DNA from 2 places in the Erythrobacter sp. JB1-7 genome. Region 1 is predicted to be linked to the other one. Evidence: predicted binding sites of a transcription regulator. Region 1 holds the regulator's gene; the other holds the start of a gene.
What was found. The regulator LexA, encoded in region 1, represses DNA repair genes until DNA is damaged. The targets are predictions, from matches to a motif close to GTTCCNCNCTTGTTCT.
Positions count from the first base shown of each region.

Region 2: a site for LexA is predicted at 2,147-2,162, ahead of uvrA (excinuclease ABC subunit UvrA). Genes of this name have one in related genera too.

Region 1 covers NZ_CP200291.1:192,004-207,515, reverse strand. The annotation lists gene AC0V6W_RS01030 (type III pantothenate kinase) at 1-110, shown strand, start outside; gene AC0V6W_RS01025 (ribonuclease J) at 143-1,801, shown strand; gene AC0V6W_RS01020 (DUF1467 family protein) at 1,808-2,098, shown strand; gene AC0V6W_RS01015 (ATPase) at 2,101-4,614, opposite strand; gene AC0V6W_RS01010 (Hpt domain-containing protein) at 4,775-5,086, shown strand; gene AC0V6W_RS01005 (hypothetical protein) at 5,241-6,191, shown strand; gene AC0V6W_RS01000 (sensor histidine kinase) at 6,203-7,594, shown strand; gene AC0V6W_RS00995 (citrate synthase) at 7,612-8,898, opposite strand; gene gltX (glutamate--tRNA ligase) at 8,939-10,342, opposite strand; gene AC0V6W_RS00985 (ComEC/Rec2 family competence protein) at 10,411-12,681, shown strand; gene lexA (transcriptional repressor LexA) at 12,765-13,478, opposite strand; gene AC0V6W_RS00975 (hypothetical protein) at 13,696-13,833, opposite strand; gene AC0V6W_RS00970 (molybdopterin molybdotransferase MoeA) at 13,848-14,456, opposite strand; partial or broken gene AC0V6W_RS00965 (molybdopterin molybdotransferase MoeA) at 14,457-14,833, opposite strand; gene moaC (cyclic pyranopterin monophosphate synthase MoaC) at 14,878-15,351, opposite strand.
Region 2 covers NZ_CP200291.1:466,328-481,839, forward strand. The annotation lists gene uvrA (excinuclease ABC subunit UvrA) at 1-2,137, opposite strand, end outside; gene AC0V6W_RS02285 (hypothetical protein) at 2,361-3,767, opposite strand; gene AC0V6W_RS02290 (GCN5-related N-acetyltransferase) at 3,807-4,190, opposite strand; gene AC0V6W_RS02295 (ABC transporter ATP-binding protein) at 4,501-5,277, opposite strand; gene AC0V6W_RS02300 (FecCD family ABC transporter permease) at 5,274-6,314, opposite strand; gene AC0V6W_RS02305 (ABC transporter substrate-binding protein) at 6,289-7,224, opposite strand; gene AC0V6W_RS02310 (cell wall hydrolase) at 7,485-8,819, shown strand; gene AC0V6W_RS02315 (hypothetical protein) at 9,025-9,510, shown strand; gene AC0V6W_RS02320 (putative bifunctional diguanylate cyclase/phosphodiesterase) at 9,591-11,558, shown strand; gene mdh (malate dehydrogenase) at 11,868-12,830, shown strand; gene AC0V6W_RS02330 (hypothetical protein) at 12,862-13,320, shown strand; gene AC0V6W_RS02335 (hypothetical protein) at 13,388-13,855, shown strand; gene AC0V6W_RS02340 (hypothetical protein) at 13,855-15,120, shown strand; gene sucD (succinate--CoA ligase subunit alpha) at 15,117-15,512, shown strand, end outside.

The DNA of each region.
Region 1 (15,512 bases):
CCGGCGGGCTCGCCATATTGTTTGATGAGGCGACCGACATTTTCGATCACGTCGATGCCGACCTTACCATTCAGGGGCTTGCCATTCTGGCTGAACAGGCCAAGGCGTAATTTCCTCTAATTTAACGAGTAATTCCTCTACTGTGAAAAAGAACTTCAAGCCCGAAAACGAATTGCTGTTCCTGGCGTTGGGGGGCTCCGGCGAGATTGGCATGAATGTCAATCTGTATGGCTGCGATGGTAAGTGGCTGATGGTCGATCTGGGCATGACTTTTTCCGGCGGCGAATATCCCGGCGTTGATCTGGTCTTTGCTGATCTGGAATTCATCGAAGATCGCACCAAAGACCTGCTTGGTATTGTTCTAACTCACGCGCATGAAGACCATATTGGAGCGGTGCCGTATTTTGCCGGCGAATTGGGCGTGCCGCTTTACGCGACGCCGTTCACGGCGGATTTGGTTGCGCGCAAACTGGAAGAGGCCGGGCTGCAAAGTCAGGTCGAACTCAACATCATCCCTGACGACCACGGCGAAATTGCGCTGGGCCCGTTCACGGTCACCTATCTACCGCTGGCCCATTCTATTGCAGAGGGCAACGCGCTGTTGATTGAAACGCCCTATGGACAAGTTTTTCATACAGGCGATTGGAAGCTGGATGAAGAACCCATCATTGGTGAACCGACCACGCAGGAAGAGCTAACTGAGATCGGGGATGACGGTGTGCTCGCGCTGGTGTGTGACAGCACCAATGTCTTCAATCCCAACCCGTCAGGTTCTGAAGGCGCAGTGCATCGCGGATTGATGGAGGAAGTCGCCAAGCATGAAGGCAAGCGGGTTGTTGTGACAACCTTCGCCAGCAATGTTGCACGCTTGCAAACCTTGGGCGAAGTGGCCCGCGAAACAGGACGGCAAGTGTGCATTGCGGGCCGCTCGCTCGACCGGATATTGGAAGTGAGTCAGGCCAATGGCTACCTTACCAATTTTCCTGATCCGATTGATTTTGACACCGCCATGCGGTTGCCGCGCGGGGAGGTGTTGATCCTTGCCACAGGCGGGCAGGGCGAACCGCGCGCTGCACTGGCCCGGATGGCAGATGATAATCATCCTATTGAACTGGCGCGCGGCGATGTGGTGCTGTTTTCCTCGCGTCAGATCCCCGGCAATGAAATTTCCATCGGCAAGATGCAGAATCAGCTTGCCGCGCGCGGGATCACGATGGTGACTGACAGGCAGAGCTTTATCCATGTGTCCGGTCACCCCGGCAGGCCCGAACTGGAGGCGCTGTATGGCTGGCTGCGGCCAGAAATTCTGGTGCCGGTGCATGGCGAAATGCGTCACATGCAGGAACAGGCCCGCGTTGGAAAAGCCAGCGGCATCGCGCATAATGTTGTCCAATCCAACGGCGATATCGTCAAACTTGCGCCCGGTAAGCCTGCGACTTTGGCGCAGGTCCGCAATGGGCGGCTTGTGCTTGATGGCGATATCATCGCTCCGGCTGACGGCGAGGCGATCAGTATGCGCCGCCGCATTGCGCATGAGGGATTGATGACGGTGGCATTGGTCAAAGGCAGCAATCCGGTGATCGATTGCATCGGTTTGCCTCTGGATGAAGACATGCCTGAATTTATCGCCGAGACCCAAAGCGATATTCTGTCAGCCCTGCGCAAGCTAAAAGGCAAAGACGCGCAAGACCCCGCTGCCGTTCACGAAGCAGCACGCCTTGCCGCCCGCCGTGCGGCGCGGCGATGGTCGGGTAAAAACCCGCAAGTGCGTGTCCTGATGCCGGGTCTGGTGCCGAGCTAACCCGCCATGCAATGGACGTCTATCATCGCGATCTATTTCCTCATCTGGGTGATGAGCGCGTTTGTCCTCTTGCCTTTTGGCGTGAAGACGGCGGACGAGGTTGGCGACAAAACTGCACCCGGGCATGCAGAAAGCGCGCCCGTCAATTTTCGGCCCGGGAAGATCGTCATCCGCGCGACATTGATCGCGGCTTTGCTCACGACGTTGTTTGTGCTCAATTTTGAGTATGGCTGGATCAGCGCCGATGATCTGAACATCTTCCCCGAACCGCCAACAAAGCTCTCTGCTGACGATTGAGCCTAGTTGCGCAGCCGCTCAATGCCCTGCGCAAGCGCAACGTAAAGTTTGCCCATATCCGAACCCAGCACGGTCACGCCCAGTGCATTGCCATCGCGCGTTGACAGCATTGAACGCAGCATCGCTTCGAAGTCGTGGATGTAGCGGTTCACATTGGCGTGAAATTCGCTGTCCGACTGGTAAAGCTCGGAGATTTCCTTGGCCTGAGAATTGTCGATCAGTCGCACCGCACGGCGAGTGAATATTCCGCGATCGCCTTTCAGATAGGCGTTCCATTCCGTGTCTGGCACTTCGCTCGAGAATGCGGACGCGATATCGATTGCACCGGAATTAAGGCTGTCGGTGATGAGCGCCATGCGGCGGGCGAAATCGTTATTGACCTGTTCTTCTGCCAGTTCCCGCGCGCGAGTGATGCGCTGTTCCAGATTGCCGGTAAGCTCATTCACTTTGGCCAATTGATCGCGCAATTGCGTGGTCGCCTCACGCCCAGCGCCGGATGCTTTGGATGTCGCGTCCTCAATTTGCGCGATGGCAGAGGCGCTTTCGTCGCGCAAAGATTGCGATAGCTGCTCAACCGCTTCCGTGCTGATCTGTGCGGCAAGCGCCTCAACCTTCTCTTTGGCGCCATTTTCAAGCGAGGCAAAAGCCGACTGCGTGGCGGTTTCGAGCGATGTGATAGCCTCGCGCAGTTTCTCTTGCGTGGCCCCTGCAAACTCTTCGCTTTCCGAGGTGATCTGCGCCAGCCCGCCGCGCAATCCGTGCAGTTTTGCCAGCGCGTCATCCGTCTGCTCGGAAAAGCGCGCCGTGATCTCTTCAATCGAATTGTCAGCCCGTTCAATCTCGCCGTGAGCTTTCGTTAGATAACCACTCAAATCTTCGCCGCGCTGCGCTGTTTCCAGGATCACGCCTTGGAGCGCGCCCGCGCGCTGTTCCACATGACCCAGTTCGCTCGCTGCTGACTGGATCGCCTGCGGGAGCTCTTCGCGCGTGTGGTGAACGCCCAATTCGATGTTTTCGAGCACTTTGAGAGCTGCGTTGTTTATTTCTTTAAGCGCTTCGGCGGTTTGGCCAAGCGCCAAGCGTTTGTCAGACAAGGTCTTGCCCAGATCGCCAAGGCCTTCTTTCAGGCTGCGCCGCGACATATCGCCTTGTTCGCCGATCCGTTTGATAAGCGCACCCATCTCGCCAAACTGTTCGCTCAGCGCAGCGCTTTGTGCAGACAGCTTTTCCGTTTCCTGCGCATGCAGATCGCGCTGCTCGGCCATGGCGGCATCGAGTTTCGTGAGGCGCTCAGCCAGAATTTCAGCGCCGCGCGCCTCGCGCTGTTCGAATTGCGTTTGACGGTTTGTCATTTCGTCGAGGAACCGGATATCGCGTTGGCCAAGTAAAGTGTCGAATTCCGCGGCCTCTTTGTGCAGGCTTTGCACGCGGGCTTTGGATGCTTCGATGGAATTGCGATCCAGCGTGTCAACCTGTTCGAACAAATCGGTTACATTGGCCTGAATTTTCTCAAGCGCGGCTTTCTGCCTGTCGCCCGCCAATTTTTCAGCATCATGCAATTTCGCGATCAGCGTGTCGGTTTCGCCCTGCAATCCAGCAAATCGACCACTCAGCGAAGCAAAGGCTTGCGCCTCTGTCTGGTCCATTTCGCTGCGATATTCTGCGGCCTTGTTTTGCAACAAATTGAACCGAGCGCCTACGGTTTCTTCCAAACGGGTGATCTCGGCATCAAAATCGCTCAGTGTGGCGCGAACCCGGTCGCCCATACCGCTGATTTGCTCTTCGCTTGACGTGCCAAGCGCTTGGATTTTCTCAAATTCGCCCGTCATGCTTTCAAGGCTCTGCTTGGCCGTGTCGCCAGCATTGCCGATCTGATTGGACACATCGCGCGCCGAATTCGCGATCACGGGTAAATCGTCGCGCAACCGCACCATGTTGGCGAGGGCTGTATCACTTGCGGTGCCGATGGATTGCACTTGCTTATCGTTCTTTTTGATCAAATCCTGCAAAGACGCGGCATGTTCGCCAATGCGCTCGCTCGCCACACGGCCAAGCGATTCCAGATCGCGCGATTGAGAAGCGAGAAACTCCCGCGCAAGGCTCAGCTCGCGATTGACCACGGTCAGCCGGGTTTCAAGCTGTGCGCTTTCCTGACTAAGCAGCGATGCCGTGGTAGCAAAGCGATTGGCCTCAACCCGCGAATTGCGCATGGCGAGCAGCCAGATCACGCAAACCAGCAGCACGGGCACCGACCAATCAATGATCCAGCGAACCCATTGCGCAGGCGCCACAGCGGCCGCGTTCATCAATTCCCCGCGCATCGCCCAGCCATAAAGGGCCGTCCAGCTAAGGATTACGGTGATCGCCAGAGCGGGGATAACCCAGGTAAAGCGCGCTGAAGGTGTCTCGATCATCTCTTCGAAATACCCCGTATCTTCGTCCATCTCGGATAGGTCGAGGATGTCCAAATTGTCATCGGCCGCGCTACCGGTCTGGGCATTTTCGGCATCAGGCATATCGCCATCGTCCGCTTTTGCAGGTGAGCTGGATGAAGCTTTGCGCTTCTCTTCTTGGCGAACCGCCCGGATATGCTGTCTTTTTGACATGCCCTTCTGATACCACATGGAGCCTGTGGATAAACCCTCCATTAACCCTTAGTCGCCTAGTGTTGCCTTTATGGCATTTGAAAATGGAGCCCTTGATGCAACTCTGGCAGCGGCGGCAGGTGATGATCCTGCATTGCTGCGGGAATTGCGCGCCGCGTTTGTTGAAAGCGCTGAGAAGCAGCTCGATTTGCTGAAGCGTTCTCGCTGTGATGGCAATTGGAATGTTGCGGCGATGCGGCTCAAGGGTTTGGCGGCCAGCTTCCATTCTGATGAATTGCTGCTGGCTGCCGAAAATGCGCTTGTTTCTGCCCCGGGTGAACCAACGGCGATCCGCGATATCGAGACGGTTTTGCGCCAATATTCGGGTGTTTCACCAAACTAGACCCGGCAAGCTACGGCTCACAAGGCCGGCGATGGGTGCTATGCACTGCGAAACACTCACGCTTCGTTGCCATAAACCTATCCGCAATTGCTGCTGTGTCTTGCGATTAAATCGGCTAACGCGGGCTTAACTATAGCACCTGTATAGGCAAGGTATGGGCAAGATCGTCATGGACCAGCCTGCGACACCGCATGTCGAGCTGATGCTGCGCGCTGAATTGGCGCGTGGTGATCGTGCGCTCAGCGGCGTTGCCCCGGTTCTGTCGCATCTTTTGGCAAGTTCGGGCCATGCGCTCGTAAACGAGGACATCGTCGCCCGGCTGCGCGGCATGATGAACGATGCTGCCCGTCAATTGATCGTCGCTGCGGGGGCGCAAGATCCTGAGGAAATCGCGGTTGATGCCTTGTCCGATCATTTGGCCGGCGATGGCCCGATCCTGAGCCATTTCTACTCGCTCGCGATGGAAGGTCATTTAGCTTATCGGTTGGAGCAGCGATCGTCATTGGACCCTGTGCTGTGCCCGTTATTGCAAGAGCTGATCGCGTCTGAACAAGCTGAGGTGGCCGAACTTGGGATGCACGCGCTCGCCGCGCAATCTCGGTTTGTTCAGGCCCAGCGCCGTATGTCCATGCCATTGGGTGAATTGCCTGCGCGCCTCTATCACGGGGTTCTTGAGGCCTTCGAGGCATGGCCGGAGTCAGCTGCGGTATGCGCAGATGCCGAATTGGAAACGGGCATCCAGCGATTGCGCTTGGAGTATGATGAGGGGGCAACCCGTCTGGCATTGCTGACGCGCCTTGCGCGCTCCATGCGGGCAGGCGCAGTTGCAGCGCTAGACCTTGATCATGCAGGATTAGCGCTGTTCGTCACGGCTTTGGCCGCGCTGACCGGGCAGCCGCGCGACCTTGCAATCCTTGCCTGTCACGAACGTCAAGCGGCGCGCCTTGCATTGGGCCTCCGCGCTGCTGGTCTCGATCAATCCGCGATTGAGCGCCAGTTTCTGCTGCTTGAACCTGCGGAACGTCTGCCCAGCCATATGGATGAGATCGCCCCTGGAAAAGCAGCTGATTTGCTTGGGCAATCGGCTGCATGGAAAGCGGGATAAGAGCGCGGGCGATGGATCAACGCAGTTCCCTTCTTGCCGCGCGCGGTGTGACAGACAAGCTTGACCGCCTGGTCACAGCCGATGAAGCGCTTGCGGATTTGCATGAGAAATGCGGCGGAGCACTGCCGGGAACTTTGGCAATCCCGGAACTGCTCGATCTGGTGCAGCAGGGTAGGGCCATGGGGCTTCGGATCGCGCGCGAGTTTACTTGTTTTGATGGCGAGGAAGTGGTGAGCGGGTTTGCCCGCGTTCATCCCCTTGATGAAACGGACGGCGGCGGGTGCGAGCTGCTAATCGACAATTGGCAGCGCGCACAAGAGCCGCAATTGACCTCTCGCGAACTGGCAGAGCAGATCGATGCCATTGACCGCGCGTCGGCAGAAGTAAACGCGCGGTTAGATAACCGCCAGCACTTGCAATTGCTAAGCGGTTTGGCGCCGGATACCGCTGAACTGGTGGCGATTTCCAAATCTCAGCCCGGAAAGCTCTGGACGGACTATGTCAGCTTGCAAGGCGTTGCGCATCAGCAGCCTCTGCATTGGCGTTTGCTGGATGGGGCGTCTTGCACCTTTGCGGGATCGATGCGTTCCTGGAGAGTTCGGATTATCCCGACGGGACCGGGGACAGGCACGCCGCGCGGGTTTGAGTTGCTGCTGGTCGCCGAAGAGCCACTTGTTGCAGCCGCCGATGCCGGCACCGCCGATGACCGTTCGCAAACTCGCCTGATTGGCAGCGCGCTAACCCCGGTACTGCGCCAACCTATTGCCAGCATAATTGCCAATGCGGAAACCATTCGCGCGCGATTGGCGGGGCCACTGCGCGGCGAATATAGCGAATATGCAGGCAATATTGCTGCCGCTGGCCAGCACCTTTCGGGGATGCTTGATGATCTTGCCGACCTCGAAGTGGTCGAAGCGCCCGGTTTCAGCACGCTTCAGGAACGGGTTGATTTAAGCGATGCAGCACGGCGTGCAGGCGGAATATTGGGCGTAAGAGCACAAGCCCGAAACATCATTCTCAACCTTCCGGCGCAGGACGAGCATGCGCCCGCAAACGCAGAATTTAGGCGCGTGCTGCAAATTCTCATCAATCTGATCGGGAACGCCATTTCCTATTCGCCGGAAGACAGCACTGTCACCGTGGCGATTGGCGAAGATGAAGCTTCCGAGGCCGTATTCCTGACGGTGGAAGATGAAGGTCCCGGTATCAGCGCCGAACAAGCCGAGCATATTTTCGAAAAGTTTGAACGGCTTGGGCGCGATAATGACGGCGGCTCTGGCCTTGGCCTTTATATCTCGAAAAAGCTCGCAGACGCGATGCAGGGCGAATTGGCTCTCGCCGAGCCGCAAGAACGCGCCGATCAGGGCGCGCTCTTCCGACTGACATTACCAAAACACAGCTAAAACGCTGGCCTTAAACCTTACCGGTTGGCCAGCGGCACGTAATCGCGCGCTGTCGGTCCCGTATAAAGCTGGCGAGGGCGGCCAATAACCTGGCCTGGATCAGAGATCATCTCGTTCCACTGAGCGACCCAGCCCACGGTGCGCGCCAGAGCAAACAACGCGGTGAACATCGTTGTCGGGAACCCGATTGAGGACAGGATGATGCCGGAATAGAAGTCAACATTGGGGAACAGCTTCTTTTCCTTAAAATAATCATCGTTGAGCGCAAGCTCTTCAAGCTGCAACGCCACTTCGAACACAGGATCAGTTGTTTTGAGTGCTTCAAACACTTCGCGAAGCGTCTGCTGCATCACCGTCGCGCGCGGATCGTAGTTTTTGTAAACCCGGTGACCAAAGCCCATCAGCCGGAAGGGATCGTTCTTATCCTTCGCACGCTCGATATAGTGCGGGATCCGGTCCGGCGTGCCGATTTCTTGCAGCATGTTCAGCGCCGCCTCATTCGCGCCGCCATGCGCCGGGCCCCAGAGGCAGGCAATGCCAGCAGCGATACACGCAAACGGGTTTGCGCCAGAGGAACCAGCCAAACGCACGGTTGATGTTGATGCGTTTTGTTCATGATCGGCATGGAGGATAAAGATCCGGTCCATTGCCTTCTCAATCGCCGGATGCACCTCATATTCCTCGGCCGGAACGCCAAATGTCATCCGCAGGAAATTGCCCGTGTAGCTCAGATCGTTCTTGGGCTGCATCATGGGCTGACCCACAGCATATTTGTATGCCATCGCCGCGATGGTTGGCATCTTTGCGATCAGGCGGTGCGATGAAATCTTGCGATGCTCCGGATCGGAAATGTCTGTGCTGTCATGGTAAAACGCCGAAAGCGCCCCCACAACGCCGCACATGATCGCCATCGGGTGCGCATCGCGGCGAAAGCCCTGGACAAACTGTCGCAGCTGATCGTGCAGCATTGTGTGGCGAGTGATCGTGTACGTGAAATCGTCAAGCTCTTCGCTATTGGGCAATTCACCGTTCAGCAGCAGATAGCTGACTTCCATAAAGCTGGATTGTTCCGCCAATTGCCCAATAGGATAACCGCGATGGAGCAGAACGCCTTCATTGCCATCGATATAGGTGAGCGCGCTTTCGCAGCTTGCCGTCGATTTGTAGCCCGGATCGAAAGTGAACGCACCGGTTGACCCGTATAGCTTACGGATATCGACCACATCGGGCCCAGTGCTGCCTTCTAATACAGGAAATTCGTGGGTCTGCCCGCCCAATTCGAGTTTCGCCATTTTGTCTGCCACACTGTATCTCCTGTCCAATTTTTACCGCAAAAAGACGCGGCTAAGACGCTTCGGCGTCGAGCCGGGCCAGCGATTCATCCCGTCCCAAAAGGACGAGAACGTCAAAAATGCCGGGCGAAGTCATCGTTCCGGTCAAGGCAGCGCGCATCGGCTGCGCAAGCTTGCCAAAACCCAATCCCATGTCCTCAGCTAAGGCTTTCGTAGTGGCTTCGAGAGCGTCGATTGTCCAGTCATTTTCACTGCCCAATCGTGCAGAAATTTGCGCTAATCTTGCTCGCGCCTCATCATCGAGCGCCTTCGCCGCTTTCTCGGTCATTTTAAGCGGTGTGGTTGCAAAAAGAAATCCTGCACCATCAACCAGTTCATCGACAGTCTTCGCACGCATTTTTAGAGCGGGCATTGCCTTTTCCAAAAGCGCATGATCCGCGCCATCACCCATCCGTTCCGCCACCAATTTGGCCAATTGCGCATCATCAGCCTCGCGCAGATAGTGCCCGTTGAGGTTTTCGAGCTTTTTCAGGTCAAATCGTGACGGGCTTTTGCCCACACCTGACAGGGTGAACAGCTCAATCGCCTCTTCGCGGGTAATTTCCTCTTTATCGCCATGGGCCCACCCCAGCCGCAAGAGATAATTGCACAAGGCATCAGGCAGAATACCCATGTCATCGCGATAGGCCTCAATCCCCAAGGCACCATGCCGTTTCGATAGCTTCGCGCCATCAGGCCCGTGGATCAGCGGTACATGGGCATAGACCGGTTCGTTCCAGCCGCCCTCGATTGCCTCCATCGCATGATAAATGGGAAGCTGGCGGAACGCATTGTTGAGGTGATCATCGCCCCGGATCACATGCGTGACGCCCATATCATGGTCATCCACTACCACCGCGAGCATGTAAGTGGGTGTCCCATCGGCGCGTAGGATGATGAAATCATCGAGTTCCGCATTGCTTACCGAAACCGAGCCTTGAACCTCGTCAACAATGGCCGTCTCCCCCTGTTGCGGAGTTTTAATCCTGACAGTGAAAGGCGCATTTTGGGGCGCTTCTGACGGGTCACGGTCGCGCCAGCGCCCGTCATAACGCATGGGCTGCTTGTTCGCCTTTTGCTCGGCTCGCATCGCCTCGAGTTCCTCAGGGGTAGCAAAGCATTTGTAAGCGTGACCAGCATCAAGCAATTGGTGCGCAATTTGCGCATGGCGCCCTGCGCGATCAGACTGAAACACGGGTGGTTCATCGTAATCAAGACCCATCCAATCCAGGCCATCAATGATCGCATCGATTGCTGCCTGGGTTGAACGTTTGGTATCGGTATCCTCGATCCTGAGCAGCGCTTTGCCGCCATAGTGACGGGCATAAAGCCAATTGAACAACGCTGTTCGTGCCCCGCCGATATGCAGAAACCCAGTGGGTGAGGGGGCAAATCGGGTAACAATCTCGCTTGCCATAAGCGTCCAGTTCCTATTCATATCATGCGCTGAGCCGACCGGCCGCACCCCAGAAGGGACTATGGCAAATGGCTGATCTACCAACTGTTCCAATGGGAGATGATGACGCTGGCAGCGCGGCTGCTGGCGTTACCGTTTCTGATGCGACTTTTGACAAAGCCAGCCGAAATCCCACGCGCACTTGGCAAACGGGCGCGGGAATGTCCAGCATCGCGGTGGCAATCTTCGATAGGATCGAGCAATTTCTTGCGAGGGCAGGCTTTGACCGCGCACCCTGGATTGCGGTTTGCTTCGCGTGCGGGATCTTCGCATGGTTCGCACTCACAAGTCCGTGGCAGTGGGCCAGCGCAATTGGGGCTGGACTGCTGCTTGCGCTGGCGGCGATGGCGGCATGGCGCGGGGTGGATGAACGCGAGCATTGCCGCCGGGCGAGCATTGCGATCGGATTGGTCTTTGCCGCTGGCCTTGCTGTGATCTGGGCCCGGTCCGAAATGGTGGGGGCGGAGCCGATTGAGAGACCAGTGGTCGAGCGCGTGCAAGGATATGTGCTCGAACGCCAGGATCAACCCGCCGATGAACGCATCCGGCTTACCTTGGCTATCCGCGATCCCGAAACCGGTGAGAGCCGCAAGATCCGAATCAATGTCCCTTTGGCAGAGGTGGACCGGGTGGATGTGAATACCAATGGGAATTCCGCCATGAGTGAAGGCGCAGTTCTGCGGATGCGTGTGCGCCTGATGCCTCCTGCGAGCCCCATGCTGCCGGGAGCCTATGATTTTGCGCGCGCCGCGTGGTTCAAGGGCTATGCTGCGACGGGCAGCCTTGTCGGGGAGATTGAGGTTATCGAGGCTCCTCAAACCAAGAGCGGTTTAAAGGGCATCCAGCGCAGCCTTGCCAATCACGTTCGCGCCAATGTTGATGGATCGGCGGGCACGATTGCTGCAGCCTTTGCGAGCGGTGACCGAGGAGCCATCCCGCAAGCTGATGAGGAAGCGATGCGCGATGCGGGCCTTACGCATTTGCTTGCTATCAGCGGGCTGCATGTGAGCGCGGTGATTGCCGCAGCTTATTTTGTAGTGATTAAGCTATTGGCGCTGTTCCCCGCTTTGGCTTTGCGGGTGCGATTGCCGGTTGCGGCTGCGGTAGCCGGAGCAATGGCCGGTATCGCCTACACCTTACTCACAGGCGCGCAGGTGCCCACCGTCAGGGCCTGCGTTGCCGCCATTCTGGTCCTGGGCGCTCTGGCGCTGGGGCGTGATGCGCTGTCGTTCCGCATGGTCGCGGTCGCTGCGATGTTCGTGATGGTGGTGTGGCCCGAGACGGTGATCGGTCCCAGCTTTCAGATGAGTTTTTCCGCCGTCCTTGCCATTGTTGCTTTGCATTCGTCTGGCCCGGTGAGAGCCTTTCTGGCTGCGCGCGAAGAACCCTGGTGGCAGCGATTTGGACGCAACACGGCCATGCTTTTCCTGACGGGCCTGGTCATTGAGCTTGCCCTGATGCCGATTGTCATGTTCCATTTTCACCGCGCTGGACTGTATGGAGCGCTGGCCAATGTCATCGCCATTCCTTTGGTGACGTTCATCGCGATGCCGATGATCGCGCTCGGCCTGGCTCTCGATCTGGTGGGTGCAGGCGCGCCTGTATGGTGGATCGCCGAACGCGCGCTTGAAGCTTTGCTTGCCATTGCGCATTTCACTTCCGCTCAACCCGGCGCGGTCAAGCTGATGCCGCAAATGGGCGGCGTTACGATTGCCCTGTTTGTCGCAGGAGGGCTGTGGCTGGCGCTGTGGTCGGGCAGAGCGAGGCTGTTTGGTTTTGCTCCTGTTGCAGCAGGGATAGCGGCTTTGCTGGCCACCCCCATACCCGACATTCTGGTTGGGCGGGAAGGGCGCCATGTCGGGATCACCACCATTCAGCCTGATGGGTCGAGAGCGCTGCTTTCGCTGCGAGACAGCCGTTCCTCCTATTCGCGCGATAACCTGCTTGAACTGTCTAGCGTGACCAGCGATCCTATCCCGCTTAGCGAATGGCCTGGTGCGCGGTGTTCTGCCGAGTTCTGCCTTATCACTCTTGAGCGAGGCGGCAGGGACTGGGTGCTTCTCCTCGCGCGCAACCGCAATCTGATCGAAGAGCGCGCTTTGGCTGCTGCATGCGATCAGGCCGATATCGTGGTCGCTGATCGCTTTTTGCCGCGCTCGTGCAAACCGCGCTGGCTCAAAGCGGATCGCGGCTATCTTGGCCAGAACGGCGGTCTTGCGATTGACCTTAGCAGAGAGACGGTCACCACGGTTGCTGCCAGCCAAGGCGAGCACGGTTGGTGGAAGGGGTTTGAGGACTGACCCAAGCCCGCTTATGACGCGCAGCGGGGAGGGGTGCCGATAGGCTTACGCCGGAACGGAACGCACCCACCCCCGCGACACAATTAGTGATAGCGGCGCAGCAATCCTGCAAGTTTGCCCTGCACCTGCACCTCACCCGATCCATAGACCTGCGGATCATAGGCTGCATTGGCCGGATCAAGCCGCACCATGCCTTTATCCTTGTGCAGATACTTCAAGGTCGCCTCTTCACCGCGGACCAGCGCAACCACAATCTCGCCATCGCGCGCAGTGTCTGTCCGTTTGATCAGGGCGAAATCGCCATCGAAGATGCCTGCTTCGAGCATGGAATCGCCTGACACTTCGAGCGCATAGTGCTCTCCGGGGCCAAGCAGTGCCGCTGGCACGGGAAGCGCGCTTTGTCCTTCAAGCGCTTCGATCGGTGCGCCTGCTGCAATCCGGCCATGCAGCGGAATGCTGATGACATCATTGGCAGGTTCGGGCTGCGAGCGAGCCGCAGCTGCTGTGCGCGCTGCCGCCAGATCGACGACTGTATCATCCGCCGCCGTTTCACCCGATGCTTTACGCGGAGCAGGTGTTGCATCTTCGGGCATTTTGATGACTTCGAGTGCGCGCGCCCTGTTGGGTAGACGGCGGATGAAGCCGCGTTCTTCCAACGCCGAAATCAGACGATGAACGCCCGATTTGCTTTTGAGATCGAGCGCTTCTTTCATCTCTTCGAAGCTGGGCGAAATGCCTGTTGCTTCAAGCCGCTCTTGTATGAAGCGGATCAGTTCGTGTTGCTTTGCCGTCAGCATCAGGCAAACTCCTTTTGACGCACTTTCGAGCGAGGCAACAAAGCCCCCGCAGTGCAGAACTCACGCGTTCAAAGAGGCACAGCGCCAAAAGGGTGTGACCCAAGGGCAAAGTGCGGTTGGAACGCTGCCCGATCACCGATAAGGTGAACGAATGAGGAACAAGTAGGCAACCAATCGGAACAAGTCAACACCCTGTTAGCCCGCAAACCGCTGCAATTCAGCCATTTCGGAGGTTATACACAGCCACTTCTTCGCCTTGCGCCACCGCACAGCTGTTTTCGGGACGCACGATCAGGCAATTGGCCTCAGCAAGCGCGCGCAAGGCACTGGAATCCTGTGAAGATGCGGGGCTCACATGCCGCCCATCGCTCACCCCCTAACGAACTCGCGCCGCGGGCCGGTTGCGGGCACGGCCGTGGACGCGATCCGGGTCTCCTCAGCCGGCAAGGGCGCTTTGTCGCCAAGGCTTGCACGCACGAGCGGGAGAGCGAACAGGAACGCGGTCACATAGCTTGAGACCGGATTGCCGGGCAGGCCCAGCACCACCTGGCCTTTGCGCTGTGCCACCATGAGCGGCTTGCCCGGCTTGATCGCCACTTTCCAGAACGCGAGATCCGCGCCCCAATCCGCCAAAGCGCGCTGGATGAGGTCATGATCGCCCACCGATGCACCGCCAGATGTGATGAGGATGTCTGCGCTTTCCGCCTGGGCCAAGGCCTCTGCCAGCGCCTGCATGTCATCGGCCACCGGGCCAAGCCGCATGGTGGTGCAGCCCAGCGCTTCGACCATGGCTGCGATCATCGCGCCATTGCTGGCAGGGATCTGGCCCGGACCGCACTCGGCAGGGTCGCTTGCCAGTTCGTCCCCGCTATCAAGGATCGCGATGCTGGGCGGCCCGCGCACGGGTAGCTCACCGCATCCAGCCGACAGCGCGAGCGCGATCTGTGCAGGGCCTATCCGCGTGCCAGCGCTCAGCACGCGGTCGCCTTGCGCAAAGTCGAAGCCGCGCGCGCGCACATGGCGCTGGGGGAGGGCATCTCCTCTCCCTCGCCCAAGACCACAGAAACGCCATCAATGACTGCGTTCTCCTGGATCAGCACTCTGTCTGCGCCTTGCGGCATGTGCGCCCCTGTCGAGATGCGAGTGCATTCGCCGCCTGTCAGCGCTCCGTCATAGGGCTGGCCTGCGCGCGCCTCGCCCACACGCTGCCACGGGCCTGCACCTGCAATTGCATAGCCATCCATCGCTGACAGGTCCGCGGGCGGCTGAGTTCGCTTCGCTGTCACATCGGCAGCCAAATAGCGTCCCCGCGCTGCGCTAGCGCCAAGCTGCTCCACCGGGCCTCGCACGGCCATGGCGAGGAGCCGCTCCTGCGCTTCGACCAAAGGCAGAAGCCCGCTCACTGGCTCGCTTTCCACGTGCCCGATTTGCCGCCGCGCTTCTCGATGAGCCGCACTTCGCCGATCACCATGCCTTTATCGATCGCTTTGGTCATATCGTAGATCGTCAGGAGCGCCGTGGAGACAGCGACCATCGCTTCCATTTCCACGCCCGTCTTGCCGGTGAGCGAGCAAGTGGCAAGCGCGCGCACGCCGGTATCCTCAAAGGTGAACTCAATCCCCACCGCTTCCAGCCCCAGCGGATGGCAGAGCGGGATCAGCTCGCCTGTCCGTTTGGCCGCCATGATGCCTGCAATGCGCGCAGTGCCAAGCACATCGCCTTTGGGCGCGTCGCCTTCGCGGATCGCGGTGAGCGCGTCTGACGACATGGTGATAAGGCCCGAGGCGATTGCGGTCCGCTCGCTTTGCGCCTTGCCCCCCACATCCACCATGCGCGCCGCGCCGTCATCGCCGAGATGGGTTAGTCTGTTCATACTACGCGCCCTTAACCTGAAGCATGGACCGCATGTTACACGGTCCTGACACTAAAAACCTGCCCCGCCGCACACAGCGCTGCTTTGCCTGTCAATGCGAACAAATCTGCGTGTTTCGGGGAGGAATTGCCAATCACATAAGCCATTGGCCCTGATTGCCA
Region 2 (15,512 bases), 270 kb from region 1:
CATAGAGCGTGTCGATGGTGAAGGAGGATTTGCCCGAGCCTGACACGCCCGTGATGCAGGTGAATGTGCCCAGCGGGATGGAGGCTGTGACATTGTTGAGATTGTTGGCGGCCGCGCCTTTGACAGTCAGCTTGTGGCCATTGCCTTTGCGCCGCTTTTTGGGGACCGAAATCTCCCGCCGTCCGGTCAGATAATCAGCGGTGAGCGATTTCTTGGAGCGCAGGATCTGTTTGAGCGTCCCCTGCGCCACCACCTCGCCCCCGCGAACGCCGGCACCGGGTCCAAGGTCCACCACATGGTCGGCCTGGCGGATCGCATCCTCGTCATGCTCGACCACAATCACGGTGTTGCCCAGATCGCGCAGGCGCTTCAATGTTTCCAGCAGGCGGTCATTGTCGCGCTGGTGCAGGCCGATGCTGGGTTCATCAAGCACATAGAGCACGCCCGACAAACCGCTGCCGATCTGGCTCGCAAGCCGGATGCGCTGGCTTTCCCCGCCCGACAAAGTGCCGCTGGTGCGGTCAAGGTTCAGGTAATCGAGGCCGACATTGTCGAGGAAACCCAGCCGTTCATTGATCTCTTTCAGAATGGCCTTGGCGATCTGGCTTTGCTGATCGGTCAGCTTGTCATCCAGGCCAAGGAACCACGCTTTCGCATCCGACACGCTCATCGCGACGGGTTCTGCAATGTCCGTGCCCGCCACTTTCACCGCCAAGGCTTTCTCATTCAGCCGTTTGCCCCCGCACGCCTCGCACGCTTGCGAGGTCTGGAACTTGCCCAGTTCCTCCTGCATCCACGCGCTTTCGGTTTGCATCATGCGCCGGTTGAGATTGCCGATCACGCCTTCGAACGGCTTGTTCACGGTGTAGCTTTTGCGCCCATCCTTAAACGTCAGCTGCACCGGCATCCCGCCTGTGCCGTGCAGGATAATCATGCGCTGATCGGGCTCCAGATCGCGCCACGGGGTCGTCACAGTGAAATCATACGCCTTGGCGAGCGAAGTCAGCACCTGCATGTAATAAGGCGAAGGCGGGTTCGATTTCGCCCACGGAGCAATCGCGCCCTGTTTCAAAGTCAGCGCTTCATTGGGCACCACCAGCTGCTCATCAAACAGCTGTTTTTCACCAATCCCGTCGCAGGTCGGGCATGCACCCTGAGGCGAGTTGAAGGAGAACAGGCGCGGTTCGATCTCTTCAATGGTGAAGCCTGATACCGGGCAGGCGAATTTCTCCGAAAACACGATCCGGTTTTCTGGCACTCCAGCGCCTTTGAGATTCCCTCCCTTTTCCGCTCGTGCTGAGCTTGTCGAAGCACCGTCCTTCTTTTTGGAGCTGTCGGCAGAAGTGAAGGACGGCCCTTCGACAGGCTCAGGGCGAGCGGTTTTTTGGCTTTCGGCCATGGCCTCAGCCACCGTCCCATCCGCCAAATCCACATAAGCCAGCCCGTCCGCCAGCTTCAAAGCTGTCTCAAAGGAATCCGCCAGCCGCGTCTCCAGCCCGGCTTTCACCGCGAGCCTGTCCACCACAACCTCGATATCGTGCTTAAATTTCTTATCGAGCGCGGGCGCTTCTTCAATTGGGTAAAGCTCCCCGTCGATCCGCACGCGGGTAAAGCCTGCCTTTTGCCATTCGGCCATTTCCTTGCGGTATTCGCCCTTGCGCCCCCGCACGACCGGCGCGAGAAGATAGGCGCGCGTGCCCTCAGGCAGCTCCATCACCCGGTCTACCATTTGAGAAACGCTTTGCGCCTCAATCGGTTTGCCGGTCGCAGGCGAATAGGGCACGCCCACCCTCGCCCAGAGCAATCGCATATAATCGTAAATCTCAGTGACCGTCGCCACAGTAGAGCGCGGATTGCGGCTGGTCGTCTTCTGCTCGATGGAGATCGCCGGCGAAAGCCCGTCAATATGCTCGACATCGGGCTTTTGCATCATTTCAAGAAACTGCCGCGCATAAGCGGAAAGCGATTCCACATACCGCCGCTGCCCCTCAGCATAGATCGTATCGAACGCGAGAGAGGATTTACCCGAGCCCGAAAGCCCCGTCACAACAATCAAGGCATCGCGCGGAAGATCGATATCAATGCCTTTGAGATTATGCTCACGGGCACCACGAACGGAGATTTTGGTTAGGGACATGGGCGCTGTGTTCCGGAAATGTTCACATAAGTAAAGGGGCGTAGGCGTGGACGCGGTCACGTGTCCACCACTTGGATGTAAGCGGTCTGTTTTACAATGATTGGGAAACCGCAAAGCTCCCGCCAATCTCGCCTACCCCTACCCCCTCCCGCACGCGGGAGGGGCAGCAAGACTTAGAGAGCGTAAGCGAACTTAGTCGCAGCGGGGTGGGTATTCGGCGAGACTACCCGCCCACGGCTGACACAATAAGACTCAGAAGCCCCGAAAGCTTCATCACCAAAAGAAAAAGGCCGAAAGCAGACCATTTACCAAGCTGTTTGCCAAACTCTGCCTCAAGGCCTTTGAAAAACTCAGGAGAGATCTTGCGCATCTTATCAAGGCTCTGAGCGAGGCCCTTCCCCTGTTTAGCCACCTCTCCTTTCGTGGGCTGCGGCTTGTCCAAGTCCGCTTGCAGCGCAAGCAAGCGGTTATCGATAGCTTTCAATTGCTCCTCAATTTTGCCAACCGCGTCCACTGGAAATGTCAGATCATCAACCGGACCGACATCTTCAAATGCGCCGGAATTGTGACCAATGGCTGGCCGATCCATTTCATCGAGTGCATAAAGTGAGGCCTCCCGCGTCTCTTGGAGGGCTGCCTTAAGCTTTGGAATATCTTCAGCGGCAATCGTTTGGTTAGAGGTCTCGACGGCAGTCAACCGGTCCAGGATAGACTGGAGGTCAAGCTGGCCGCCCTGAGGCTCGAACGCCCCCGTGACTTTGCTAGCTTGTTGGTTTTGATTGGACAGTCTTAGAGCATCAACGAACGCGGTGATGTCTGCGTTTACTTCGCGCGGTTCGCGTCTCCACCATTCGTCGTCTTGATCGATGATCCAGCGGTAGAACTTCTCATCCGCTTCGTCGTCGAAATCGGCGAAAGCATGAGGCAGGCCCTCAAGGCGACCGTAATACCACTCGCGCCATATCGCGAAACCATGCTCTGGGCGCGAGAGCCATTGGGCTGCCCGACCCCAACTTTCTCGAAACCAATCTGGTTTTTTCCGCCAAAGCCTAGAGCGGGAGATTTTGTAGTGCGCCTCATCGATGTTCAGGGCTGCTCGGTCACCTTCAGTACTATCCCAGATATCGTCTGCCGCATAACTGGCTTCCCTAGCTGCAGACGCAGCAAATTGGACGGCGTCTGCGCCAGCGCGCGCGCGACCTTCTAAGACCTCGTCTCCCTGGAAACGATCGCTCACATGGCTAGTTACCACGACTGCGCTCATGGCGGAATCGGAGGCGTTGACTACCGCGTTTGTGGCGGCGAACTCCACCTCTCCTGGCGCAAATGAGTCTTCGTTCATACTTGATTGCGACAACCGCAAAGACCGACCGGCTCCCTCAGCTGCGGCAATGGCCCGCACATCGCCGAGCTTTGGCGCGCTATGCACAGCAGCAGCAACGGAAATAGATCGAAGGACATTCTGAACAAATGCCGGATCAACATTGTCATCGCGCCAATTTGATGGATCAAACGAAAGCGGAAGTACGCGCAAAGCACTGCGCAACGAGATTACGTCTCCAAAGTCAGGCTGTTGGTCTCTGAACCAAGCAAAAAGGTCCTCCCACTTCGGATAATCATTTTCCATCATCTACCTCATCGCCGCTTATCCCGCACACGGCAAGTCCCCTCACCCCTTCCTCCGCCACGCAAGCGAGCGCGCATTCAGCTCCCGCAAATCCGCCTCGCCGCGCGCAACGGCCTCGCCCAAAGCCACGGCCCGCTCCAGCACCTGCAGCGGCGCATTCCGGTAGGCCGGCGCTTTTACAAAATCGCGCCACTTGCCCCCGCAGGAATTGTCGAGCAACACGCGCATAAAGCAGTGATCTGCGCTGATCGGCCAGCTGCGTGTCTTTGCCAGATTGGGCAGGGTTTCACGGGTGAGCGCGAACCATCGCCGGGTCAGAGCATCGCGGCGGCCAGAATCGTTGCCCGTGCCATTGGGCGCATCATTATGCGCATCATCGCTTGGATTGCTGCCTAGATCGCTGAAGAGGTCATTTTGCCGGGTCATTGCGAAGAATCCGCTTCGTAGCTGACGTTAGGGAAACCAGCCAAGAACTTCACATGAACTTGCATATTTCGCATGCCCTTCCCAGCAAGCCCTATAGAAAACCTGTAGTCGTGAAACCCGCAGAAAACCGTACTCTCATAGTCCTCTTTGCGAGTCTTTGCTGTCGCCTTTCGGGTCGCACCTTAGGTACTTCAGACCTGTTTAAAGAGCCCGATTGCGGGCGGAATTGGCCTTCGAAAATTGGACACGTCGCGCTGGTTCTGCCCGCTTGCGGTGCGCTCGATTGCGTGATGGCCAGAATGGCAACCCGCTATCCCTTAACGATCAGAGCGCGCGCTCCCGCATCGCCGGTCCACTGCGCTTCTACTCCCCACACATCACCGATGATTTGCGGCGACAACGCGGCACCGGGCGGCCCGGCAATCGCAAGGCGTCCTTTATCGAGCACAATCACATGATCGGCATGGTTCATCGCCAAGGCCAGATCGTGCAGCACCATCACGGCGCCCGTATCCCCGCCCCCCGTGCCACCTTTCACGCAGGATTTGAGATGCGCGAGCAGATTGAGCTGGTGCGCCAGATCAAGGCTGGCGAGCGGTTCATCGGCGAGGATAAATTGCGGCTGGCCCGCCAGCACCCGCGCGAGCAGAACCCGCGCGCGTTCTCCGCCCGATAGCTGATGCGCGCGGCGGCGGCGCAAATCTGCGCAATCGAGCGCGGTTAAAGCGGCCTCCACCGCCTCCGCTCCCGCAGGTGAGCGCGCATCGCCATGCGGCATCCGGCCAAGCTTCACCAGAGCCTCGACAGTCACATCCCACGCGATCTCGGCTGATTGGGGCAGATATCCCAGTGCGCGCGCGCGGGCCTGCGCCGAATAATCGGGCAGCGCTTTGCCGCCAAATTGCACCTCGCCCTGGGATGGCTCCAACAGCCCAGCACACGCCATCAACAGCGAGGATTTGCCCGCGCCATTGGGGCCGACAATCGCGGTGATGGTGCCGGGGGTGAACTCGGCAGAGATATCCTCCAGCACGCGCTTACCCCCGCGCATCAGCGACAGCTTGCGGACCGAAAGCGGCGCGCTCATAGCTGCCCCCGGCGCATGCGGATCAGCAGCCACAAGAAAAACGGCGCGCCGATCAGCGACAGGGCAATGCCCAGCCGCAGCTCTGTCACCAAAGGCAGCACTCGCACCGCGCAATCGGCTATCAGGACAAGCGCTGCGCCCGCAAGCGCGCTGGGCACGATCAGGCTGGAAGGCATACGGTCGGTTAACGGGCGCACCAGATGCGGGACGATCAGCCCGACAAATCCGACAATGCCCGCCACCGCGACCCCTGCCCCCACAGTCAACCCCACGCCCAAAACCAGCAATACGAGCAGGCGCGCAGGGTTCACGCCCATGGAGCGCGCGGCATCCTCTCCCAAAGTCAGCGCATCGAGCGGGCGCGCCGTCAGCATCAGCGCAGCGATGCCCGCCAGCGTTAAGGGGGCGGCGATCCAGACCTCGGCCCAGGATCTGTCGGTTAAAGCCCCGTTGAGCCACAGCACGATTTGGCTCATCGCAAAGGCATTGGGCGCAAGCGTTATGGCAAGCGCGGTGAGCGCGCCTGCGAGGCTGGCAATCATCAATCCGGCCAGTGTGAACAGCGCAAGTCCGCCGCCCGCGCCCGATGATGTTCGTCCCGCTATTGCGGCTAGCAGCGCCATACCGGTGGCCGCGCCGATTAAGGCAGAGGCGGGCAGTCCGTATGCGGCCCATCCGGCGGGGAGGAGCGAGACAGCCCCGCCCGCAATTCCGGCTCCGGCCCACAGCCACATCACCGCGCCCAATGCCGCCATCGGCGCAATGCCGAACAGGCCCGGATCAGCCAGCGGATTGCGCAAATATCCCTGCATCGCGGCCCCTGCTGCTCCCAATCCTGCGCCCAGCGTCAAAGCCAGCACCGCGCGCGGCAGGCGCAGCTCCATCAGGATGAGCGCAGCATTCGCGCCGCTATCGCCGGTATGGAACGGATCAATCCACACTCTGCCCGCCAACAGCGACAGCGGCACCAGCACGGCCAGCAGCAGGCCGAGCATCAGGCACAGCGTCACATTAGTGCGCATGGCGGCTCTCATCATGGATCATGTCGCCGGGCGGGTTGAGCGCGAAATCCAGCCTGATCTGTTCCAGCCGCTCCCACGCTTTGGGCATGCTGGGGCCGCCGCAATAAAACAGCTCTGGCCCAAACCGGGCGATGCGGGTGTTATCAAGCTCCCCGAGCAGCGGATGCGTTTGCCCCGCAGCATCGCCTGCCACCAGCAGCAGGTCGGGCGGATTGGCCAATATCGCTTCCAAAGTCACGTGGTCGGCCTGACCCAGCCCCATTTGCGCCGCATGATTGGCAAGCGCGAACCGGGCCAGATGCTCCCATACAAGCGATGTTTCGCCCGCTACGATCTGCCCCGGTTGCCATACCATGGCGCTAACCTGCGAAGGATCGCCGCGCGGCTCCGCGCCAAAGGATGGAACAGCGCGCATGATGCGTGCCTCTAACGCTTTGCCCGCGCGGGTTTGCCCCGAAAGCTGTGCCAGCCGCTTAATCTGCGTCAGGCTTTCATCGAGGGTGGCCGGGCTGCCAAAGGTTTCCACGCGCAATCCCAGCTGCTCCAAAGCGGCCTTGGTTGATGGCGCGATAAAAGTGCTGGCAGCGACCAGATCGGGTTTGAGCGCGAGGATTTCCTCCGCCGTCCCTCCGGTGACGCCGTAGCGCGCGGCTACATCTGGCGCGATGGAGCTGGATGCGGGATCGCGGCTGTAATGCGACAGGGCAAGCACTTGGTCAGGACCGGCAAGCTCGACGAGAATGGCATCAAGGCACGGATTGAGGCTGACGATTGTGGGTTTATCGCCGGGCGGATTGCCCGCAGGCGCGGCGGTTTGCGGCGGGCTGCATGCCGCCAAAAAAGCCGCGAAAAGGCCCGCAAAAAGGGCGACAATCGCCTTTCGCCAGGCGAATTGCGCCGCTGATTGAGTTCGATATCCCGTCACGTTGCGGGGCAGCGTTACGCATGGTGACGCTGACAGGCAAGCAGAGCTGGCCCGGTTTACCAAACCCGTTCAACCAAGCCCCGTCCGCCAAACCCAATTAACAATCTGATGCGCCTTGTTTGCTTTTTGTACAGGTTGCATATGTTAACTCGGAGACTGCCCGGTTTCACGCTACGCGCAGCTGCGCGCCTCCGGGTGCAAGCAACACTTCAAATTCAGGACACAGAAATCCGTTTATCGGCCCCAAATTTCCAAACGCAATGACCAAAGCCCGCATCTTTGAACGCGCCAATCTGGGGATCGAAAGCGCCCCGCTCAAAGCGCCCTTTGTGGCGCCTGCGCCCGGTGATGCGGCCCCGCGCGAAACGGATGAAGCAGGCCTTGAGGAAAACGCGCAGCCTGCAAAGCCTGCTCCTGATCTTGCCGCTGGCCCTACCTCTGGCCCCCCAACCGATAGCGCCGCATCCGAGCATCCCACTTTGCGTCAGCAATTCGAAGCGGTGCCTTTCAAGAAACGCGCTTTATTGCTTGCTGCGGTCATCGCGGTGCCTGCCATGGCCGCACCGGGTGATTTTGGCGCGCTGCCTGCCGATGCGCCAACCGCCAATGATGATTTTGCCACGCGCGAAATCGTGAAGGCCGCATTGCCGTTTGAGCGGCCCGGACAAAGCTTTCCCGGATCAGCGTTCTATTATCTGGGCGATCCGCCCAAGGACAAATTGCTCGCCCTGCCGACAACCGATGCATTCGACACTGGCGCAGAAGGCGCGCGCAAGCTTGGCTCTGCGATTGATGCAGGGCCAGCGGCGCGGCCATTCTTTTCCTCCAGCACAGGCCCTGCGCATTTGCGCGCGCTTGACTGTATGGCGCAGGCCATATGGTACGAAGCGGCAAGCGAGCGTGAGGCTGGCCAGCGCGCCGTTGCGCAAGTGGTGCTGAACCGCGTTGCGCATCCAAGCTGGCCCGGCAGCGTGTGCGGAGTGGTCTATGAAGGGTCGACGCGCTCCACCGGGTGCCAGTTCAGCTTTACCTGCGATGGCAGCCTGTCACGCCGGGCACGCGGCGCAAGCTGGGACAGAGCGCGCAGATTGGCATCGGAAGCTTTGTCTGGCAGCGTTTATGCCCCGATTGGCCATGCGACCCATTACCACACGCTTTGGGTTAATCCCTATTGGGCCAGCTCGCTCGATCATGTCGGCACAATTGGGGCGCACCGCTTCTATCGCAACCGCGGCACTGCGGGCGAGAAAGCGGCCTTTACAGGCAGCTATGCCGGGGTCGAACCGGCTGTAAGCGGCCGCACAGCGCCGCGTCCTTCGGGCACGGCGGCAGCAGGCATGGTATCTGGGACGGAGCCCGGATATGTGCCCGGCATACCCGGTACCGAAGGCGCGCCTGCGGCTACCGAGAATGCACCTGCACCAACTGCCGCCGCATCGGGCACCCCGCCCGCTCCTGCAGCAACACCCAAAGCGCCCCAGACGCAGCTGTCTGATCCGGCGTTAAAGGGCTCAGGTTCGGTCAAATCAGATTTTACCAATGCGGGCCAGTGGAAGAAACGCCCCGGCGACAAGCCCGATCCGCAGCAGGATTAAGCGTCCCTCTCAGCGGCCCCTTTCAGCAGGCCCTTTCAACTCGCAAAGCCTTATACTTAAGCATCTGGTAACTGTGTTTTCACACAAAATATTAGCGGGCTCGGCGCTATCCAAAGGCTTGATTTTCAAGCACCTGTGCTCTGCGCCCCCACCCGGCCCCTAACGCCGCGAAAAGGTGCTGCGCCAAACGCGGATAGCGCCCCAAATGACCATTCATTTCGCTCCTGCAAAGGGCAAACCCAGCGCTTTGGTTTGCCATCCCATCATGGTGAGCGGGGTGGCGGACAAGCGGATTGGCAGCGCGAGGAACGCCGGCACTCATGACCGGGTCAAGTTGGGCAAACCCGCCAATGATAATCGCAAGTCAAGCCTGGTGCGCAAACCCGGCGCGGGAACCATCCCTGTGGATGCGGGGTCAGACAAAGTGATTGAGGCCGCCTTGCGCCATTTTGGCCAGCACGGCCTTGGCGCAGCACGGGCGGCACGCATCCGGGCAAAGCAGGCGTTTTTCGAAGGCGACCGCAAAGCCTATGACTGGTGGACCGCAATCACCTATGCGCTTGACCGGCGGATGATCGCAGATGCGCCCCAAAATACGCACCCGAATGGCCTCCCGAATGGCCAAAGGTTAATGAAACCAGCCAATTCCGACGATGAAACCCGCGAAGTACCACCGGGAAACGCGGGTTAACCCCTTCATATCATGCGCTCTTGTTGAATGTGGGCGGGCGTTAACTCGGGCTTGACCACTTTGCTTTAAGCATCTTCGCCATGGGCGCGATCGGGCTAATACGAAAATTAAGGACGCTGCAAACCCAGCGCACGCGCACCGATAAGGTGTCTGCGCGGGTTCGGCGTTTGCTCGTGCGCACGCTCTACACCCAACCGCTCAGCCTGGCGGTGGGTGCCTTCACGACTATCAGCGCCGCTGTCATCGCCGCGTGGGTATCGCAATCGTCCGAATTGTACGCCGCCAGCCTGATCCTGTTTCTGATTGGCGCCGCGCGCGTTGGCTGCGCTTTTGGCCTGTCGCCCGACAAAGTCGCCAATTCCACCACCATGCTCGAACTCGTCTACGAAATTGGCGCGTTCAGCTATGCTCTCGCACTGGGATGCACCGCCGCCTATACGGTGCTGATCGGGGCTGAGGCCGAGGTGGTCGTGCTGTTGGTGGCCAATGCGCTGTGCTACGGCGTGGGCGTGTCGGCCCGCAATGCTGGCCGGTTGACCATTGCGATGGGGCAATTGTGCCTTGCCGCCCTGCCCATTGCGCTCGCCTGTCTGGTCAGCGGGAAAGTCGCCTATGTCGCTTTGGGTGTGACGATTTTCGGCCTTATCGCAGGTATGCTTTCGATTGCAGTCAACATTTTCAAGGTCTTGCGCGATTCCATCGCCTCGGCTGAAACCAGCGCCCAACTGGCCGATAAAATGCAAGTGCTCGCCCGCACCGATGTCGTAACCGGCCTGTCGAACCGCGCAGGCCTCAATCATTCCATGGTCGAAACGATGATGTCGCTGGATGATGAAAGCCAGCTGGCGCTGATCTGGATCGATTTGGACAGATTTAAGGAAGTCAACGATCTCTTGGGCCATCCCATCGGCGATAGAGTGCTGACCGAGGTTGCCCGCCGTCTGCGCGATGTGTGCCCAGCGACCAGCACAGTTTCGCGGTTTGGCGGGGACGAATTTGTCGTGTTCAGCCCGATCACCGACCGCAAGAATGCCGAATTGCTCGCTTCTGAAATTCATGCAGAGATCATGCGGCCCATGCGGCTGGATGGCGAACGGCTCGAAGTGCGCGCATCTTTGGGCGTTGCGCTGCTGCCAGAGGATGGCAATGACACCGATTCCCTCATGCAATGCGCGGATCTGGCGCTGTATCATGCCAAAGTGGGCGGACGCGCGCAGACCTGCTTCTTTGACAAAAGCATGACACGCGATCTGGTACGCCGGCGGGAAATCGAGGATGAACTGCGCGCCGCCTTGCAGCGCGATGAGCTGTCTATTTTCTATCAACCCATCGTTGATCTTGAGACGGGTCAAATCCGCTGTTTCGAAGCGCTGGTGCGCTGGTTCCACCCGGAAAAGGGCGAGCTGCGCCCCGATGAATTCATCCCCGTGGCCGAAGAAACAGGCGTTATCGTTACGCTGGGCAATTGGATCACGGCGCAGGCCGCGCGCACGGCGGCGACCTGGCCTGAAGACATTACCGTTGCGGTCAATCTGTCACCGCTGCAAATCCGCGCGCCCGGCGCGGCGCTGGGTATCCGCAATGCCCTGCGCGAGGCAAAGCTTGATCCGACCCGCATGGTTCTCGAAGTGACCGAGAGCCTGTTTATCGAAGACAATCACGCGACCGCCAGTTTCATCGAGGAATTGTCGGATATCGGCATTCAATTCGCGCTCGATGACTTTGGCACCGGCTATTCATCGCTGGCGCATATCAACACATTCCCGCTGTCCAAGATTAAGGTGGATCGCAGCTTTGTATCCGGCCCCCATGTGGGCAAGAAAAGCGATGCTATCATTCGCGCTGTCGCTGAAATGGGCAACACGCTCGATATGGAAATTGTCGCCGAAGGGTTGGAGACAATTGAGCAAGTGCGCACCGTGAAAGAGGCGGGCTGCACTTTGGGACAGGGGTATTATTTCAGCCGCGCCGTTCCCGATTATCTGGCGACGATGCTGCTGGCGCAGGAACGCGAAGGCGACACGCCCAAAGTTGTCGGCGCGGATTGATCCGCGTTTTCATCCGCGCATTTTTGGCGCGCCCTATCCCGGTCCAGTTTCCGTAACGGTATTGTCGCCCGCAGCGCTTCACCCCGAGCCCATATTGCAATTGCGAACTATGTGCAGAAAAACCCGTAAACTAAGGGCTTTTGTGCATTGCAATCGGCTCCGCACCCGCCTAACCCTGCACCCGCTTTAAGGTGTCATTGCCGCTTGGGACGGGGCAAATCACCGCGCTGGCGCTTGTGTTACATTTGCCCGCTCAAAAGCAGAACCTGAAATTGCCGTCCCATGGGATCTGGGAAGGACAATCCATTTATGGCCCGCACTAAAATTGCGCTTATCGGTTCTGGTATGATCGGTGGCACCCTTGCCCACCTCGCTGCGAAGAAAGAAATGGGCGACGTCGTCCTGTTCGACATCGCCGAAGGTATGCCGCAGGGTAAAGCTCTCGATCTGTCGCAATGCGGCCCCATCGAAGGGTTCGATGCCAAAATCACCGGCTCGAATGATTACGCCGATATTGCGGGCGCGGATGTCGTCATCGTGACCGCTGGCGTGCCGCGTAAGCCCGGGATGAGCCGCGATGACCTGCTCGGCATCAATTTGAAAGTGATGAAATCGGTTGGTGAAGGCATCAAGAACAATTGCCCCGACGCGTTTGTGATCTGCATCACCAATCCGCTCGACGCGATGGTTTGGGCTTTGCGCGAATTTTCCGGCCTGCCCCACAACAAGGTTGTCGGCATGGCAGGCGTTCTCGACAGCGCACGATTTGCGACATTCCTTGCTTGGGAGTTTGATTGTTCGGTGAAAGACGTAAACGCCTTTGTGCTTGGCGGTCACGGCGACACAATGGTGCCGGTCCTGTCATATTCCACGATCAACGGCATCCCGGTAAAGGATATGGCCAAGATCAAAGGCATTTCGGAGGATCGCCTCGATGAAATCGTCAAGCGGACCCGCGCAGGCGGCGGCGAGATTGTGAAACTGCTCGGCAATGGCTCAGCCTATTACGCGCCCGCCACCAGCGCGATTTCCATGGCCGAGGCATATCTGGGCGATCAGAAACGCATCCTGCCATCTGCCAGCTATGTGACAGGCAAATACGGCGTTGACGGCATGTATGTCGGCGTTCCCACCGTCATCGGCGCAGGCGGCACTGAAGACGTGGTCGAGATTGAATTGACCGACGAAGAGAAGGCGAACCTGAAAGTGAGCACCGACGCGGTCGAGGAATTGCTCGAGGCGTGTAAGGGGCTTGATAGCTCGCTTGCGTAGTTTCTGCTCATACAAAGCGTCAATCGCAGCAGTGCTGACCCTAGCGGCCAGCACTGCTGCGCTCGCTCAAGAAAGACCGTTCATTGAAGCAACGCCTGGCCATTTCTCTGAGGCGTTTGATACCTGCGAAGAAGCAAAAACGGGCAAGGCGTTCGACACCGATAAGATTACCCAGCAAGGTTGGCGCAATCGCGGTGGTCCATCAATGTTTGGCAAACTACCGAACGGGGCGAGCATAACCATAGGCGATAGCCAGAGCGGAGAAAACGATAGCTGTGTAATCATCGGCTGGGTCAACGAAGTGTCCAGTATCGACGAGGCGAGATCAAGAATTGCAAACAAGCTAGCGTTGACTTTGGAGGAGGATCCATCCGGCGCAATAATAGCTACGCGCGATGGTTGGCACTATGCTTTTCTGAGTTTCACAAAGCCGGAAGTTACTGACCAAACGCGCATGATCATCTTAATTTCTGCTTCAAAGCCATTCTAGAATTTTGCTGGGATTTACTGTTGTCCATCGAAGTTAAAACCAACACCAAAGCCACCCGCAGCTGACAATGCGCGCGCCCCTTGCCCTTCTGGCGGTAACGCCTGCTTTGCTCACCGCGCCTGCCCATGCGCGCGAGGTGGATCGGCAGGAGGTGGCTGAGCGTTTCGATACCGAAGCGGAGCAGGAGCAGCGGCTCTATTGCCGGGACACGCAGGTTTTCAGTGTCGAGCCGGGCGTATCTTACCGCGCCTGTGTCGATTGGCGCGCGCAGAACCGCACTCGCATCATCCGTTCCTATGCGGCGCTGGACGGGCCGGAAGTCGATGACGCCGCCAATCTCGATATTGCGCGCACCTGTTTCGACATCGCCGTAGCGCGCGAAAACGATCCACATCGCGAAAGCTTTCAAAAGGACATCTTCCTTGCTGCGGCTCGCACCAATTTTGCGGTCTGTGCAGCGCAGCGTTCGCTTAGCAAAGCCGGTCAATATTCGCTGCGGGTTTATGAAACCGGCGTATGGCTGGGAGGGCGGTAATGCGCGTTTTTGCACCCTGTGCTGCCGCTTTTGCGGTGTTGGCATCACCTTTTGCCGCGCCCGCTGCCGCGCATGATACGCCGCTTGCTTTGGTTGAGGGGTTGCAGGATCACTTGCTCGACTGCCCCGCTGCCAATGGCTATCAACCTGGTGCCGATCTGCTTAGCGATGGCTGGAGTGCGCGCGAGGGGACTGACCCCGTTTTGGCGCGGAAAGCCGCCGAATTCGCCGATCCTGACACAAGCGACAAAAGCAATGTCAACATCTTCACCAAACGGGTGCAAGGGTTGGAGCTTATCCAATTTATGGGCCTGCGCACGGTAAGCGGTGATGAGGCCGGAGGCGAAGGCTTTGCCGAAAACCTCGATGCGCCCGATCCAATTGATGCAGGCGCGCGTGCGGATACGCAGGCAGAAGACCAATCAGCGGGGCAATCCGCGACCTTCCTGTGCGTCACGATGATCCCCGACCTGCCCTTTATGCCCACTGGCAAATTGCTCAGCGCGGTGTTTGGCAAGGAAGTTGACGTTGGCGCCGAAAACACGCCCGGCAACAGCCGCGATGGGGTGTGGATTTGGGACGATCTATCGCCCACGCATCTGCGTACAATCGCGCGCTTTACCAACGCGCATACGGGCCAAACCGACCTGCCTGATGATGTGTTTTACCCCGGCTTTTACCTGTTAAGCCTGCGCAAATTCACCGCTGAATATCCCGATCCGGAAACCAGGCCTTATCCGGTGAAGGATGTGCTTGCGCTGGTTCAAAACACCTGCTTCGCTCTGCCTGATCCGGCAAAGGCTCTAGAACATTTCTATTCGCTTGGCTGGTACGGCATCGGCAAATCCAGCCACCCCGGCGCGCATGGATCGCGCGCCTGGCAAAAAAATCAGGCGGCTGGCTATGACGCAGATGCCCCCGATTTCATCACAGTGATGCAGCAGGATGTCGCTGGCGAAACGCTGTATGCTGTCATCGCTCTTGCCCAAAAAGATGGCGCGAGCGTCCAGTCATGCAGCATCGTGGATTATGACGAGGCGCGCACTTTGGATGCCTCAGACATTGGCACGTTTTTTGGCGCTCCGGTCCCGGAAGCGGCCCAGGTGCATGGCCAAACAGCGCTTCAGATCGACCTCGATAACGCAGACAAGCGCGGCAAAAACGGGGCCGACCAGCTTACGATTAAATATTTCCGGCCTACGGAAAACAACCCGCTATCCGGCATTCAATTTCACACCAGCTATAAAGAAGGTGATGCACCATGAGCATTCTCATCAACAAAGACACCAAAGTCATCACGCAAGGGATGACCGGGAACACCGGTACATTCCACACGCAGCAAGCGATCGACTACGGCACCCAGATGGTGGCGGGCGTGACCCCTGGCAAAGGCGGAAGCGAGCATATCGGCGTGCCGCAATTTAACACCGTGCGCGAAGCGAAGGCGGCGACCGGCGCAACCGCAAGCTGCATCTATGTGCCGCCGCCGTTTGCCGCCGATGCAATCTGCGAAGCGATTGATGCTGAGATTGAGCTTATCATCTGCATCACCGAAGGCATCCCCGTGCTCGACATGGTGCGCGCCAAGGCTGCGCTCACCGGCAGCAATTCGCGCCTGATCGGGCCGAACTGCCCCGGCGTTCTCACTCCCGATGAA